3 regions of the Kitasatospora sp. NPDC048662 genome follow, and region 1 is predicted to be linked to each of the others. Evidence: riboswitches for the same ligand, from Rfam matches in the RefSeq annotation. Region 1 holds a riboswitch; each other region holds the start of a gene.

Region 1 (4,857 bases):
ACCCGGCGTACGCGGCGAGCAGGGCGGCGACCGCCTCGTCGCGGGAGTGGCCGAGGACGGCGGCGGCCAGGTGGTCGGTCAGGTCGTCGAGGATGCGGACGGCGACCAGGCGGCGCAGCTCGGCCAGGCCTCCGGGGACGTGCTTGTACAGCGAGGGGGTGGCGACCTTGGCGCTGGCGGCGACGGCGGCCAGGGTGAGCGCCTCGGCGCCCCGGGCGTCGATCAGGTCGAGGGCGTGGTCCACCACCGCGGTGGTGGAGAGTCCGGCGCGGGCCATCAGCGGGCGACCTCGTTCAGGAAGGGGAGCAGGGCGTCGGCGACCGCCTGGGGGTAGCCCGCCATCGGGTAGTGACCGCCGTTCTGGATCATCACCTTACGGCCGCGCAGCGCGGCGGTCTGCCGGTCGGCGATCAGTTCGGGGTTCGGGAAGTCGGGGTCCTTGCTGCCCATCAGCACCAGCGCGGGGACGTCGACGGCCTCGCACCAGCCGACCGGCGCGGAGTCGCCCTTCAGGTAGCCGCGCAGCGCGGCCTTGCGGGCGGGCTGGCGCAGCATCTCGGCCAGGCCGGCCCGGTAGGCGTCGAAGTCGGCGGGCCGCGCGGTCGGGTAGTAGAACTTCTGCAGCGGGCTCCACAGGCCGGGGAACGCGGTGATCAGCGGGGTGGCCAGGCCGAACAGGGCCTTCTGGAAGGCGTTCAGCGGGAGGTTCTCGATGAAGGCGTCGATCAGCACCACCCCGGCGGTCCGCCCGGGGGCGAGCGCGGCCGCCCGGACCACGGTGGCGCCGGTGTAGGAACTGCCGGCCAGGACGGCGCCGCGCAGGTCGAGGTGGTCGAGCAGGGCGACCAGGTCGTCGGCGATCGCGGCGGGGGAGTAGTCGGTGAAGCCGGTGGAGGACTCGCCGAGGCCGCGCAGGTCCATGGTGATCACCCGGTGCCCGGCGGCGGTCAGCAGCGGCGCGAGGTGCCGGTAGGTGGTGCGCTTTTCGAGCATGCCGGGCAGCAGGACGACCGGGACGCCGGTGCCGGGGGTGTCGTCGTAGGCGATCCGGCCGCCGGGGACGTCGAGGTACCGGGTGGTGCCGAGGGTGCTGTTCATCGCGGGCCTCCTGGGCGGGCGTTGCGGCGCGCCGGGCGCTGGAGGCCCGGCCGACTGCCGATAGCCACAAAGCTAAGGCTAATAGCCTTAGCCGTCAAGGCCGGGCGGCCGAACCGGTCAGATGCCCTCCACCTTGAACGGGTCGTGCTCGGCGAGCAGCTTGTCCAGCCGGGCCTTGTCCACCCGGCTGGTGATCGCGCCCTCCTCCTGGCGGTCCCGGATCACCTTGGCCAGCGTGAACGCGGAGGTGATCTCGTACAGCAGCCCGACGGCGAGGAAGGCGCGCATCCAGGCGCTCACCGGCAGGTAGGCGATCCCGAGAGCGAGTGCGGCGGTGGCCAGCCCGAAGGAGAGGGCGGCCTGGGCGAAGTAGGCGGCGGTGGTCCGGTGCGGCACGGTTGCGGTCATGGCACCAGGGTCGCGTCGGCCCGGGAGCGCGGCGTGAGTACGGATACTCAACCACTCGGTCACAATCCGTCAGCTTGGCCCTGGTGAACCGTCATAAATCACCCATAGGGCGTCAGGAAATCTTCGCCGTCTCGTGGTAGCGGCTTGGAATCATGGGGTCCATAGGATTAACGTTTGATAACGCAGCGCGGTCGGCAACGCCGTAACCATGCGGCACCGTGCGCCACGCCTAATCCACTTGGGCACACCCCTCGGGGCGTCCCAGGAGCCGGGGAACCACGTTCCACCGGGGTGAATCGGGACGGCCCTGGGCCCGACCGTAGGAGACCTTCCACCTCCGAACCCGTCAGCTAACCCGGTCGGCGGCAGGGAAGGAAGGAGCACGCCCCCGTGGCGTCGACCTACAGCGAGAGCACCGGCACCCAGCTGCTCGACCACCCGGTCGAGCCGGAAGCCGCCCGGCACCGGCTGCCCCGGCAGTCCCGCACCGGCGCGCCCCTGCTGGGCGTCACCGCGATGACCGCCGCGCTCGGCGCCACCGCACTCGCCGCCACCCCCGCGCAGGCCGCCGCCCCGGTGCCCGTCACCGCCGCCGACGAAGCCTCCGACGGGCTGCTCGCCGGCGACCCCGGGCTCGCTCTCGCCGCCCGCATCCAGCAGCAGGCCGACGGCCAGCGCACCGCCGCCGACGAATCCGCCCGGCTGGCCGCCGCGCAGGAGGCCGAGGCCAAGCGCGCCGCCCAGCAGGCCGAGGCCGAACAGGCCGCGCACACCCTGCCGGTGGCCGGCTACCAGCTGAGCGCGCAGTTCGCCCAGTCCGGCGCGCACTGGGCGCACCTGCACACCGGCCTGGACTTCGCCGCCCGCACCGGCACTCCCGTCGCCGCCGTCGCCGGAGGCACCGTCACCTCGGCGGGCTGGTCCGGCCCCTACGGCTACCGGGTCATCCAGACCCTGCCCGACGGCACCGAACTCTGGTACTGCCACCTCTCCCGGATCGCCACCGCCTCCGGCCCGGTCACCTCCGGCACGGTGCTCGGCGCGGTCGGCGCCACCGGCAACGTCACCGGCCCGCACCTGCACCTGGAGGTCCGCCCCGGTGGCGGCGCCCCGGTCGACCCGCTGCCCTGGCTCCAGCAGCGCGGCCTGCAGCCGTAGGGCCGGTCCGCGCTCACCGACGGCCGCCGCCTCCTTCGAGGATCCGGCGGCCGAACACCGCGCAGCCGAACAGCACCCCACCGGCCAGGAAGAACGGCTCGTACAGCACCGTCGCGAAGCGGGCCATCGCGTCCAGCTCCGCCACCGAGCGGTGACCCGCCGCCAGCGCCAGCCAGTCCGGTACGGACGGTGCGGCGTGCACGATCAGCAGCACCGCCGTGCCCCGGGCCGCCCACAGCAGCCGGCGGGCCGGCAGCCGCCCGCCCCACGGCCGCACCAGCGCCAGGGCCAGCGCCGCCGCCACCGCGCACAGCGGTATCGCGAGGATGTCGATCACCAGCAGCGGCGTGTTGTCCAGCACCGAGAGGCCGTCGGGCAGGCCGGCCCGGCCGCCCAGCAGCCAGTACAGGTGCACCAGGGCGAAGACGGCAGACCAGAGCGCGGCGGCATGGGCGGCGGCCCGGCGCAGCGAGGGGCGCGGACCGGCCGCGGCGGTGGCGGCGGGAGTCACGATGTCCATGGCTCCACCCTGGCCCGGCGGCCCGCCCCGCGGATCGTCCGGACGGCCAGGACTGATGGCCCGTCAGGGCGATCCCCGGGTCCTCCGAGCGGTGGACCCGGCGGGCCGCGAACCCTCAGTACACCTCGGGGGCCAGCTCCGGGAACTCCTCCAGCAGCAGCCGGGCCAGCCCCGGCACCGTCCACTCGCCGCACAGGTCGATCGCGGCCTGCGCCACTGCCTCCTCGAACTCCTCGAACGCCCCCGCGAGTTCGTCCGGCATCGGCAGGCCCCGGGCGTTCAGCTCGGCCAGGTTGCGGTAGCTGCGCCGCATCAGGCCGTGCTCCAGCAGCCGGCGCGCCCCGTCCGTGGACACCCCGACCAGCAGCGCCCGCTCCGGCCCCCAGCCGCCGTCCGGATCCACCCCGGGCACCCGCTCGTAGGCGGCGAACCGCTCCTCGACGTCCAGCGCCCGGAACTCCTCCAGCCAGCCCCGCACCTGGTCGAGGTCGTGCACCGGCACGCCGTCCGCGCGCAGCAGCAGCGTGTACAGGCGCGGCCAGGTCAGCAGGTCGGAGCGGCGCAGCAGCGAGTCCACCAGCACCTGGCCCTGCCAGTCGGCCTCCTCGCGCAGCTTCTCCAGCCGCTTGGCGTTCAGCCGCCGCGCCGCCCGCTGGCGTTCGATCAGCAGCCGCACCGCCGCCGGGTACGCCCAGGCATCGCCGTCCGGCTGGACGTACAGGTGCAGTTGCTCGTACAGCAGGTGCTCCAGCACCGGCGAGGACAGCTCCGGGAAACCGTCGTGCAAGCGGGCGCCGCCCAGCTCCAGCAGGGTCAGCACGGTCCGCACCGCCGGCTCGGGTACCGCCTCCAAACCCTCCTCGGCCGCCCAGTCCAGCAGGTCGGCGGCACGGGTACGGGGGAGCAGGTGCAGGTCTTCGTCGTCCACCCCGGTACGTTAACCGGTCCGGGTGAGGCCGACCGGTAGGGTCGAGCCCCATGGAGACCGTCCGGTTGACCGGCCCCCGGCTCACCCTGCGGGAGTACCACCACACCCCCGAGGAAGTCGCCGCGCTGCACGCCGTCCACGGCGACCCCCGGGTGGTCCGGCATCTCCCCTTCGGCGCCGCCGACTTCGAGGAGTGCGCCGACCAGCTGGAGCTCTACCTCGACGAGGCCGAGGCCGAGCCCCGGCAGCACTACCGGCTGGCCGTCGACGACCCGGAGGGCGAGCCGATCGGCCAGGGCGCCCTCACCCGCGACGGCGAACACGCCGCCCAGCTCGGCTGCGTGCTGCGCCACGACACCTGGGGCCGCGGCTACGCGGGAGAGGTCACCGCGCTGCTCTGCGCGCTCGGCTTCGACACCCTCGGCCTGCACCGGCTGTTCGCCCGCACCGACCCCGACAACCCGGCCGCCGCCCGGGTGCTGACCAGGGCCGGTTTCCGGTACGAGGGCCGGATCCGCGACGAATCCCACTGGGGCGGCAGCTGGCACGACGCCCTCCAGTACTCGCTGCTCGCCCCCGAGTGGCGGGCCGTCCGACTCGCCGCCCCGGCCCCGCGACCCGGGGGTTAACCCCACCACCGATCGGGCAGCAGACCTCATTCCGTGGACCCGGCCCGGTACGGCACCTTGGAAGCGTGCCCGACGCCGCCGACCGGCGGCGTCACCCCGACCACCCGAAGGACCGC
Region 2 (4,857 bases), on a different contig from region 1:
CGAGAAGCGCTTGCCCGGGGTGCCCGCGGTCAGCAGGAACTGGCCCATCGACGCGGCCATGCCCATGGCGATGGTCACGACGTCGTTCTTGATGTACTGCATGGTGTCGTAGATCGCCATGCCGGCCGAGATCGAGCCGCCCGGGGAGTTGATGTAGAGAAAGATGTCCTTCTCAGGGTCCGCCGCGAGCAGCAGGAGCTGGGCGGTGATCTTGTTGGCGATGTCGTCGTCGACCTGCTGGCCGAGGAAGATGATGCGCTCGTTGAGCAGCCGGTTGTAGACCTGGTCGCCCAGGCCGCCGCCCACGTCGCCGCCGGCGGCGTGCGGTGCCATCGGGCCAGGCATCTGCATCTGCGGGAACGTCACTTAGCCACCTGCTCAGTCGATCTGCGTGTGTGTCGCTGTCCACCGACCCTAACGCGCAGGCCCCGCCGCTGAATCCCCCACGCAGAACTGTTCGCTGTGAGCGCAGGGTGACTGGGCCCCACGCGAACGGGCCCGGGCACCATGCGGTGCCCGGGCCCGTCCCGGTGCTGCGATCCGCCGGATTCCCGGCGGTTACGAGGCTCAGGCCTCGGTGGTCTCCTCGGCGGCGGCCTCGGTGACAACCTCTTCCTCGTCGTCCTCGAACGAGACGACCTCACCGTTGGTGTCGGTGACCTTGGCGGCCTCGACCACCAGGGCCAGCGCCTTGCCGCGGGCGACCTCGCCGACCAGGAGCTGGACCTGGCCGCCCTGGACGACCTGCTGGGCAAACTGGTCCGGGGTCAGGCCGGAGCCGGCGGCGCGACGGATGAGGTGCTCGGTGAGCTCCTCCTGGTTGACGCCCAGCTCCTCGTTCTTGACGATCTGGTCCAGCACGAACTGGGTCTTGATGCCCTTCTTCGCCTGGTCCTCGGTCTCCTTGTCGAAGTCCTCGCGGGACTTGTCCTGGGAGGCCAGGTAGGTGTCGAGGGTCAGGCCCATCGGCTCCAGCTGGTGGTGCTCCAGGTTGTGCTTGCGGGTGCCGATCTCGTCCGCGAGCAGCTTCTCCGGGTAGTCCATCTCGACCCGGGTCAGCAGCTCGTCGAGGACCTTCTCCTGGGCCTGGGTGGCCTGGTCGAACTCCTTCATCCGCTCAAGGCGCTTGCGGGAGTCCCCACGCAGCTCCTCCAGGGTGTCGAACTCGCTCGCGAGCTGCGCGAACTCGTCGTCCAGCTCCGGGAGTTCCTTCTCCTGGACGGTGGTCACGGTGACGGTGACCTCGGAGTCCTTGCCGACCTGGGTGCCACCCTTGAGGGTGGTGGTGAAGGTCTTGGCCTCGCCGGCGGACAGGCCGATGACGGCCTCGTCGATGCCGTCCAGCAGGCGGCCGGAGCCGATCTCGTAGCTCACGCCGGTGGCGGTGCCGTCCTCCGGCACCTCACCGTCGACCTTGGCCTCCAGGTCGATGACCACGACGTCGCCCTCGGCGGCGGCGCGCTCGACATCCTTCACGGAGCTGAAGCGCTCGCGCAGCTGCTGCAGCGACTTCTCGATGTCCTCGTCGGTGACCTCGACCGGGTCCACCACGACGGCGATCTCGGCGAAGTCCGGCAGGGTGACCTCGGGACGGACGTCGACCTCGGCGGTGAACTTCAGGTCACCGCCGTCGACCAGGTTCTCGACACCGGCGATGTCGGTGATGTCCGGCTGGCCCAGCACGTCGATCTGGCCCTCGTCGACGGCCTGCGTGTAGAAGCGCGGAAGCGCGTCGTTGACGGCCTCCTCCAGCACCGCGCCACGGCCGAAGCGCTGGTCGATGACCCGGTTCGGGATCTTGCCCTTGCGGAAGCCCGGGACGGTGACCTGCTGGTTGATCTTCTTGTACGCCGCGTCGAGGCTGGGCTTGAGCTCCTCGAAGGGCACCTCGACGGTGAGTCGAACCCGGGTCGGGTTCAGAGTCTCGACGGCGCTCTTCACGGTTAGGTCTCCTAGGGGGCTTGCGGTCAGGGCGATAGGCGGTTGGGGCTGCAATGCTGTCCGTACTACCGCCAGCGGTCCATCCTACCGGTACCACGAAAGCGACTGTGCCCGGCACCGGGTGCACGCCGGAGCAGGCCCACCGGGCCCGCGCCCCACAACGACAACAGGGCCCCGCCCACGGACGAGACCCTGCCGCACGGTCGGGGTGACCGGATTCGAACCGACGGCCTTCCGCTCCCAAAGCGGACGCGCTACCAACCTGCGCCACACCCCGTGGTGCCGAGCAGAAGAGTACACGTCGGGCCGCCTCCGGCCGGGGCGATATTCGCGAGCCGACAACGCGGAAGGAGTGTGCAATCCACCGGCTCGACCAGGTACCCTGATCCAGTCCTCGCCACCACGACGCGGTGCGGGTACGCCTTTGCGGGTGTAGCTCAATGGTAGAGCCCCAGTCTTCCAAACTGGTCACGCGAGTTCGATTCTCGTCACCCGCTCCACGCGGCCAACGGCCCCGACTGCCAACGCAGTCGGGGCCGTTGCCGTTCCACGGCGCGGCCGCCGCTTCCTGGACAGCCCGAAGGCCCCGGGCAGCCTGGGTGGCTGCGCGGGGCCTTCGGGGGGTGAGGCGGGGATCAGACGTTGACGCCGTGGGCCGCCAGGTAGGCGACGGGGTCGATGTCGGAGCCGTAGTTCGGGGTGGTGCGGATCTCGAAGTGCAGGTGCGGGCCGGTCACGTTGCCGGTGGCGCCGGAGAGACCGATCTGCTGACCCGCCGTCACGGCCTGGCCGGCCGAGACGGAGATCGAGGACAGGTGGGCGTACTGGGCGTACTTGCCGTCGGCCAGCTTGATGATGACCTGGTTGCCGTAGGCGCCGCCGTTGCCTGCGGAGACCACGGTGCCCGCGGCGACGGCCTTGAGGCTGGTGCCGGTGGCGACCGGGAAGTCGATGCCGGTGTGGTAGCCGGAGGCCCAGTTGGAGCCGGCGACCTTGTAACCGGTGGTGACCTTGCCCGGCGCGGGGGCGACGTAGGTGGCGGACGCGCTGGTGCTCGCGGCGGCCGGGACGGCGGTGACCGCGGTGGCGGCCGGGGCCGGGGGCACGGGCTGGGCCTTGACGGTGCCGGTGGTGGCCGACTTGACGGTGCCGGTGGCGGCCGGCTTGGTGGTGTCGGCCGGCTTGACGGCGGCCTTCGGCGCGGCGGCGGTGTCCGTGGAGGTGGACTTGGCGGCCGGGGCCTTCGCGGGGGCGGCGGCCTGACCGTTGATCGCCAGCTTCTGGCCGGGGAAGATCAGGTCGGGGTTGCCGCCGACCACGGAACGGTTGTCCTGGTACAGCTTCTCCCAGCCGCCGTCGACGTGCTGCGCGGCAGCGATCTTGGACAGGGTGTCGCCGGAGGCGACCCGGTAGCTGTGCGGGGCGGCGGCGTCGGCGACGGGGGTGGCCTCCGCCGTGACCGTGGCCGGGCGGCTGCCGGCCTGGTCGGTGGAGGTGTGCGCGGAGGCGGCGGTGACCGGGAGGCCGATCGCGGCGCCGGCCACACCGGTGGCGATGGCGATCCGGGCGATGGTGGCCAGGCGCGGCTTGCGGTGCTTGCCCTGAGCGGACATGAAGGCGTTCCTCTCCGACGCCTGCGAGGTGAGCTGTCGGGTTCGGGCGAGAGTTGCCCGGCCGCGGAACTGCGGCTTCACCCCGAGCCGTTCCCGGTTGTTCCCGGGCCCGGCGACTTACCTGTGGTTCCCCCGCTCCTGCCGTGGCGTGGTATCTGGTCGGCACCGGACGACGGCAGGACTAGGCGTTCCGTCCGGTGGCCCGCCCGGTCACTGGCCGGGCTGCGGAGGAAGCAAATCCCACGGCCCGTGAGGCTGGCAAACGCCGATCGGCCCCGCTCCCGGGATCGGGAAGGGGCTGACGATCCACCAGGTCACGCTGTGCCGACACCGCCACTGCGGTGCGCGTACGGGATCATGACGGTGCGCGTACGAACCCCGCACGGTGGGCGACTTCGGCCACCGTGCGCGTTCGGGCGCGGACCTGGCGTGACGTCGCGGGTGAGCCTGGTCACCCGCGGGCAGGCCGAATGGACGGCGCGGGGGTGCATCCCGCCCGTCGTGGCGTGCCGCCGGGGAGCCGACAGGCCGTCAGCCCGCGATCGACGCGATGGCCTTGGAGACCGAGGTGAGGAACTGCTGGATCGGGCCGGCCATGGTCGACTGGCTGAGCATGAAGCCGAACAGGGCGGCGACGATGGCGTGCCCGGTCTTCAGCTGCTTGTTGCGAATGAAGATCGCGACGATGATGCCGAACAGGACAAGCGCGGAGACGGAGAAGGCCACCGGGACTCACTTCCTCGATTCATGGCGGGGGTTCGGTGGAAGCCGGCGTTGGCTCCCAGGCGGAAACCGGCCCCTGCCCCCCGTGTCCCCACCACTCCATCCGGACTCAGTGTGGTCTCTCGTGCTGAGTGCGTAAAGGACTTGCCCGGTCGCTCGGTGCCCGAACCCGCCTGGCAGGACTGATTTTCGCCGACCGCGACGATAGCGGACTGGTTCTGACAACCCGTCGGCGGGCGGCGGTCGGTGCTGGCCGGCGCGGCAAACCGGCAGGCAGATCCGGCATCGGCGCCCGGCCCGGGCGGCGTACCGGAATTGGCCGAAGATCATCGCCCGGGTTTGACACTCCGTGGACACTCCGCGCTCACCGAGTCTGCACCTGACGGGAGTTCAGCGGCGCCAGATCAGCAGCACCGCGCGGTCGTCGTTGACGTGCTTGGCGACGGTGTCGATCAGCCGGACCGCGGCGCCGGACCGGACCGCCCCGGGGGCGGTGGCGACCAGCCGGTCGGCCTCGCCCATCAGCCGGTCCATGCCCTCGGTGAGGTCGCGGCCGGGGATCTCCACCATGCCGTCGGTG
Region 3 (4,857 bases), on a different contig from region 1:
GGGACGCGGCGAAGCTGCGCGAGGTGATCGACCTCTCGCTCGACTCGATGCGCCCCGTCCAGGCCCCCACCACCTGGGTGCTGTCCAACCACGACGTCACCCGGCACGCCACCCGGTTCGCCAACGAGCCCGGCCTGGGCACCCAGATCCGCACCGCCGGCGACCGCGAGCTCGGCCTGCGCCGGGCCCGCGCGGCCACCCTGCTGATGCTCGCGCTGCCCGGCTCCGCGTACATCTACCAGGGCGAGGAGCTCGGCCTGCCGGACGTCACCGACCTGCCCGACGAGGTCCGCCAGGACCCGTCGTTCTTCCGGCAGGCCGGCCAGGACGGCTACCGCGACGGCTGCCGGGTCCCGATCCCGTGGTCCGGCAGCGAGGCGCCGTACGGCTTCGGCCCGGTGGCCGGCGGCCCGAGCTGGCTGCCGCAGCCCGCCGAGTGGGCCGAGCTCTCGGTAGAGGTCCAGACCGGTGACCCGACCTCGACGCTGGAGCTGTACCGCTCCGCGCTGACCGTGCGCCACCAGCAGCCCGCGCTCGGCGCCGGCACCGAGGTCGAGTGGCTGGCCGCCCCCGAGGGCGTGCTGATGTTCCGTCGCGAGGCGGCCGAAGGGTCGTTCGTGTGCACCGTGAACGTCACCGGGGAGAGCGTCAGCATCCCGGCGCCCGGCCGGCTGCTGCTGTCCTCGGCCGCCGTGGTGGCGGCCGAGCACACCGAACTCCCGGCCGACAGCACCGCATGGTGGGCGGTCTGAGGTGGTTGCAATAGGCTCTGGGCTCGTGACTACAGCGCGACTCTCCGACATCGCGGCGCAGGCGGGGGTCAGCGAAGCCACCGTCAGCCGCGTACTCAACGGTAAGGCGGGCGTCTCCGCGACCACCCGGCAGACGGTACTGGCCGCGCTGGACGTGCTCGGCTACGAGCGGCCCACCCGGCTGCGCCAGCGCAGCGCCGGGCTGATCGGCCTGATCACCCCCGAGCTCAGCAACCCGATCTTCCCCGCACTCGCCCAGGTCATCGAACAGGTGCTCAGCCGGCACGGCTTCACGCCGGTGCTGTGCACCCAGACCCCGGGCGGCTCCACCGAGGACGAACTCGTGGAGATGCTGGTCGAACGCGGCGTGGCGGGCATCGTGTTCGTCTCCGGACTGCACGCCGACACCACCGCCGACCACGACCGGTACGCCAAACTCTCCGGCCGTCAGGTCCCGTTCGTGCTGATCAACGGCTACAGCGAGAAGATCGCCGCGCCGTTCATCTCCCCGGACGACCGGGCGGCGATGTGGATGGCCGTCCAGCACCTGGTCGAACTCGGCCACGACCGGATCGGGCTGGCGGTCGGTCAGAAGCGGTTCGTCCCCGTGCTGCGCAAGATCGAAGGCTTCACCGCCGCGCTCCAGCAGCTCACCGGGCGCACCGCCGAAGAGGCCGGGGAGCTGATCCACCACACCCTGTTCAGCGTGGAGGGCGGGCACGCCGCCGCCCAGGCGCTGCTCGACAAGGGCTGCACGGCGATCGTCTGCGGCTCGGACATGATGGCGCTCGGCGCGATCCGCGCGGTGCGCCGGCGGGGACTGTCGGTGCCGCAGGACGTCTCGGTGGTCGGGTTCGACGACTCGCCGCTGATAGCGTTCACCGAACCGCCGCTGACCACCGTGCGGCAGCCGGTCGAGGCGATGGCCACCGCCGCCGTCGACGCCCTGCTGGAGGAGGTCGGCGGAAACCCGGCGCAGCGCTCGGAGTTCATGTTCCAGCCGGAGCTGGTGATGCGTGGCTCCACCGGCTCCGGTCCGCGCAACTGAGCTTGTTGGTGCGGTAGTTGCGGCCCTCGTTCGTTCGTCGGACGGGGGCCGCAGCGGTGTTCGGCCGGAGAGCTGCCCTGTCGCGGCGGTAGGCGGTGCCGAGGGCCTCTCGGCGTAACGGGTGTTGGCTCTGCGCCGGGCGTTGCCGGGTCAGTCTTCGACGGACGGGGCCGGGCCGGCGAAGCGTTCGCCGTCCCGGCTGCCGCCGGTGCGCGCCTGGGTGCGGCGGCCGGTGGACAGGTAGTCGCGCACCAGCAGCTCCACCGCGTCCTGCGGGCTGCTCACCCCGAGGCGCATCATCGCCTCCAGCGCGAGGTCCGCGTCCAGCGTGGTCGTCACCTTCGCCATCGCACACCGCTCCAGGGTCTCGGGACCGCTTCCGGCCTTTGGCCTTCGGCCGAGAATAGGCCGCTGCCCCCGGAGCCGACCAGGGTCCCCGAGGGCAGCGGTGTCCGCGGTGCGGTCACCTCATGCGCGTGTGCGCGGTGTCAGGCGTTTCAGACCCGACCGGCGAAGTCCGGCGCCCAGTTGGCGATGGTCTCGGTCTTCACGCCGGACTTCGGGTTGGCGGCCTCGACGTACTTGCCGTCGCCGATGTAGATCGCCACGTGGTAGACGCCCGAGTTGGCGCCGTTGTTCGACCAGAACAGCAGGTCGCCCGGCTGCAGGCTGTTCAGCGAGACCCGGGTCGAGTAGTCGGCCTGGTCCGCGGCCACGCGCGGCAGGCTGATGCCGGCCTGGCGGAACGCGGCCTGGGTCAGGCCCGAGCAGTCCCAGCCGCCGTTGCCGGTGCCGCCGTAGATGTACGGCTGGCCGACCTTCGACAGCGCGAAGTCGACCGCCGCGGCCTTGGAGCCGGTCGCCTTGAGGGCGGTGGTGGCGGTCGTGGCGGTGGTGGCGGTCGTGGTGGTGGCGGGCTTGGCGGGGGTGCTCGGCTGCGCCGGGGCGGGGGTGCTCGGCGCCGGGGTCGAACCGGAGGACTTGCGGGCCGGGGCGGACTGCTTGGCCGGGGTCTCGGCGACCGAGACGTTGCCGAGCGCCAGCTTCTGACCCGGGTAGATCATGTCCGGGCCCTCGGTGAGGACGGAGCGGTTCAGCTCGTAGAGCTTCTCCCAGCCACCCTCGACGTTCTGGTGCTGGGCGATGGCGGACAGCCAGTCGCCCGCCACCACGGTGTAGCTGCCGGCGGCCTGGGCGCCCTGGTCGGCCTGCGGCTGGGCCGGGGCCTGCGGGCGGCTCTGGGCCTGGCCCTGACGCTGCTGCGGGGCCGCCTGCTGGGTCTGCTTCGGAGCCTGCGGCTGGGCGGCCGGCTTCGGGGCCTGGGTCTGGGCGGTGGTGGAGCCCGTGGAGGTGTTGACCTGCGGGGCGGCGCCGCCCTTGGTCAGACCGGCCTGGACGGAGCACACCGGCCAGGCGCCGGGGCCCTGGGAGGCGAGCACCTTCTCGGCGACGGCGATCTGCTGGTCCTTGGTGGCCAGGTCGGCGCGCGGGGCGTAGGCGGTACCGCCGAAGGCGGCCCAGGTGGAGGCGGTGAACTGCAGGCCGCCGTAGAAGCCGTTACCGGTGTTGATCGACCAGTTGCCGCTGGACTCGCACTGCGCGACCTTGTCCCAGGTGGCCACCGACGCGGCGGAGGCGGTACCCGCGGCCAGGCCGGGAACCGTGAGGCCGATGCCCACCACACCAGTGGTGGCGATCAGACGGCGGGCGCGCTTGGCGCTGATGGGCAGCATGAAGATGCGTTCCTCTCCCACGCCTGCGAGGTGAGCTGTCGGATTCGGGCTGGAGTTGCCCGGCCGCGCGCACCTCTCGGCGCGCCCGGCTTCACCCCAAGCCCCGGACCGGTCCGTCAGGACCGCCCCAGGGCGACTTACCTGGTTCCCCCGCCCCTGCCGCGGTGCGTTTCGCATGAGCCGGCCCACCCGGCGGCAGGATTCGGCGTTCCGGGCGAGCTGGGTCCGTGTGTCCACGAACGTGGGCAGGAGATTAAGCGGATTTAAGGATGATTCGCAAATTCCTGTGACGGCCGTCACCGGGCCCGGAAAATGCGATCAAGGAATTCCGGACGAACTCCGCTGTGCGTGGCCGGAACTGGGCTGCCGTCAGGAAGTTGTCGATCTTGTGCCCGTTTTGGGTGGTTATGGCACTTGTCGGACGAAAGTTCACCTCTGTGGTTGTTTGGGAGTCAGTCGATGGGTGATTTGTGAGCTTCTGTCCACTCTGCTCCGGCGTCCAGGGCCCATTGCTGACGGGTCATGGAATTGCCCCCGTCACCCATTTCTGCCGAACTGGTGGATGACGGTACGTCAGAATGCTTAGTCGCCTCGGAAGTCGCCGATTTCCACCGAACCCGCCACCTATGCTGCCCCCGACGATTCGGAGTCCCTGCGCGTTTCGGGAGGCGGCCATCGTGGAGCAGTGGGAGAACGGGCGGCACCGGCGGCCGTTGCTGGGCCGGCGGCGAATGCTGACCTGGCTGGCGGTCGGGACGGTGACGGCCGTCGGTGGGGGAGTGGTGCTGCGGCAGTCGCTGGCCGGGGCGGAGCCGGTGGCGGGGGCGGTGGACCAGGGCGGGCGCAGGTGGTCGGACGCCAAGGGGTGGGGCGGGAAGGTGCCCGGGGCGGGGAGTGCCGTGCGGATCACCGACAAGGTGGTGCTGGACGGGGACGCCAAGGTCGGCTCGCTGCTGATCGACACCGGCGGGTCGCTGGTGTTCGCCACCGACCGGTCGCTGACGCTGGAGAGTACCGGCAACGTCGAGGTCCGCGGCACGCTCGCGCTCGCGCCCGAGGCGGCGCACACCCATACGTTGCGCTTTCCCGACATCGACGAGCGCCGTTTCCAGGGCGGCGGCATGAGCGTCGTCGACACCGACACCGGCCTGTGGGTCACCGGCCGCGGCTACCTGCGGCTGGACGGCGCGCCCCGCACGGCGTGGGTACGGGCCGCCACCGAGCTGAAGGCAGGGGACGCCGTGCTGAAGCTGGCGGCCGCACCCGAGGGCTGGCAGGTGGGTGACGAACTCGCCGTCACGCCGACCACGCCGCCCGACGCCGA

What was found. Region 1 has a riboswitch for cyclic di-AMP ahead of ACZ6R9_RS05860 (M23 family metallopeptidase). Riboswitches for the same ligand answer to the same signal wherever they lie in the genome.
Region 2: linked by a shared signal. The riboswitch ahead of ACZ6R9_RS20485 (M23 family metallopeptidase) and the one ahead of ACZ6R9_RS05860 (M23 family metallopeptidase) in region 1 are both predicted to bind cyclic di-AMP.
Region 3: linked by a shared signal. The riboswitch ahead of ACZ6R9_RS26680 (transglycosylase family protein) and the one ahead of ACZ6R9_RS05860 (M23 family metallopeptidase) in region 1 are both predicted to bind cyclic di-AMP.

Annotation. Positions count from the first base shown of each region.
Region 1 is NZ_JBVJHA010000001.1:1,205,834-1,210,690, forward strand. It holds gene ACZ6R9_RS05845 (TetR-like C-terminal domain-containing protein) at 1-277, opposite strand, end outside; gene ACZ6R9_RS05850 (alpha/beta fold hydrolase) at 277-1,098, opposite strand; gene ACZ6R9_RS05855 (YiaA/YiaB family inner membrane protein) at 1,216-1,506, opposite strand; cyclic di-AMP (ydaO/yuaA leader) riboswitch at 1,723-1,886, shown strand; gene ACZ6R9_RS05860 (M23 family metallopeptidase) at 1,897-2,664, shown strand; gene ACZ6R9_RS05865 (DUF3995 domain-containing protein) at 2,678-3,184, opposite strand; gene ACZ6R9_RS05870 (hypothetical protein) at 3,300-4,112, opposite strand; gene ACZ6R9_RS05875 (GNAT family N-acetyltransferase) at 4,163-4,741, shown strand.
Region 2 is NZ_JBVJHA010000007.1:45,015-49,871, reverse strand. It holds gene ACZ6R9_RS20505 (ATP-dependent Clp protease proteolytic subunit) at 1-345, opposite strand, end outside; gene tig (trigger factor) at 568-1,941, opposite strand; tRNA gene ACZ6R9_RS20495 (tRNA-Pro) at 2,145-2,218, opposite strand; tRNA gene ACZ6R9_RS20490 (tRNA-Gly) at 2,368-2,441, shown strand; gene ACZ6R9_RS20485 (M23 family metallopeptidase) at 2,577-3,554, opposite strand; cyclic di-AMP (ydaO/yuaA leader) riboswitch at 3,560-3,713, opposite strand; gene ACZ6R9_RS20480 (hypothetical protein) at 4,086-4,280, opposite strand; gene ACZ6R9_RS20475 (PP2C family protein-serine/threonine phosphatase) at 4,668-4,857, opposite strand, start outside.
Region 3 is NZ_JBVJHA010000012.1:13,334-18,190, reverse strand. It holds gene ACZ6R9_RS26695 (glycoside hydrolase family 13 protein) at 1-752, shown strand, start outside; gene ACZ6R9_RS26690 (LacI family DNA-binding transcriptional regulator) at 778-1,800, shown strand; gene ACZ6R9_RS26685 (hypothetical protein) at 1,951-2,148, opposite strand; gene ACZ6R9_RS26680 (transglycosylase family protein) at 2,298-3,554, opposite strand; cyclic di-AMP (ydaO/yuaA leader) riboswitch at 3,539-3,712, opposite strand; gene ACZ6R9_RS26675 (hypothetical protein) at 4,211-4,857, shown strand, end outside.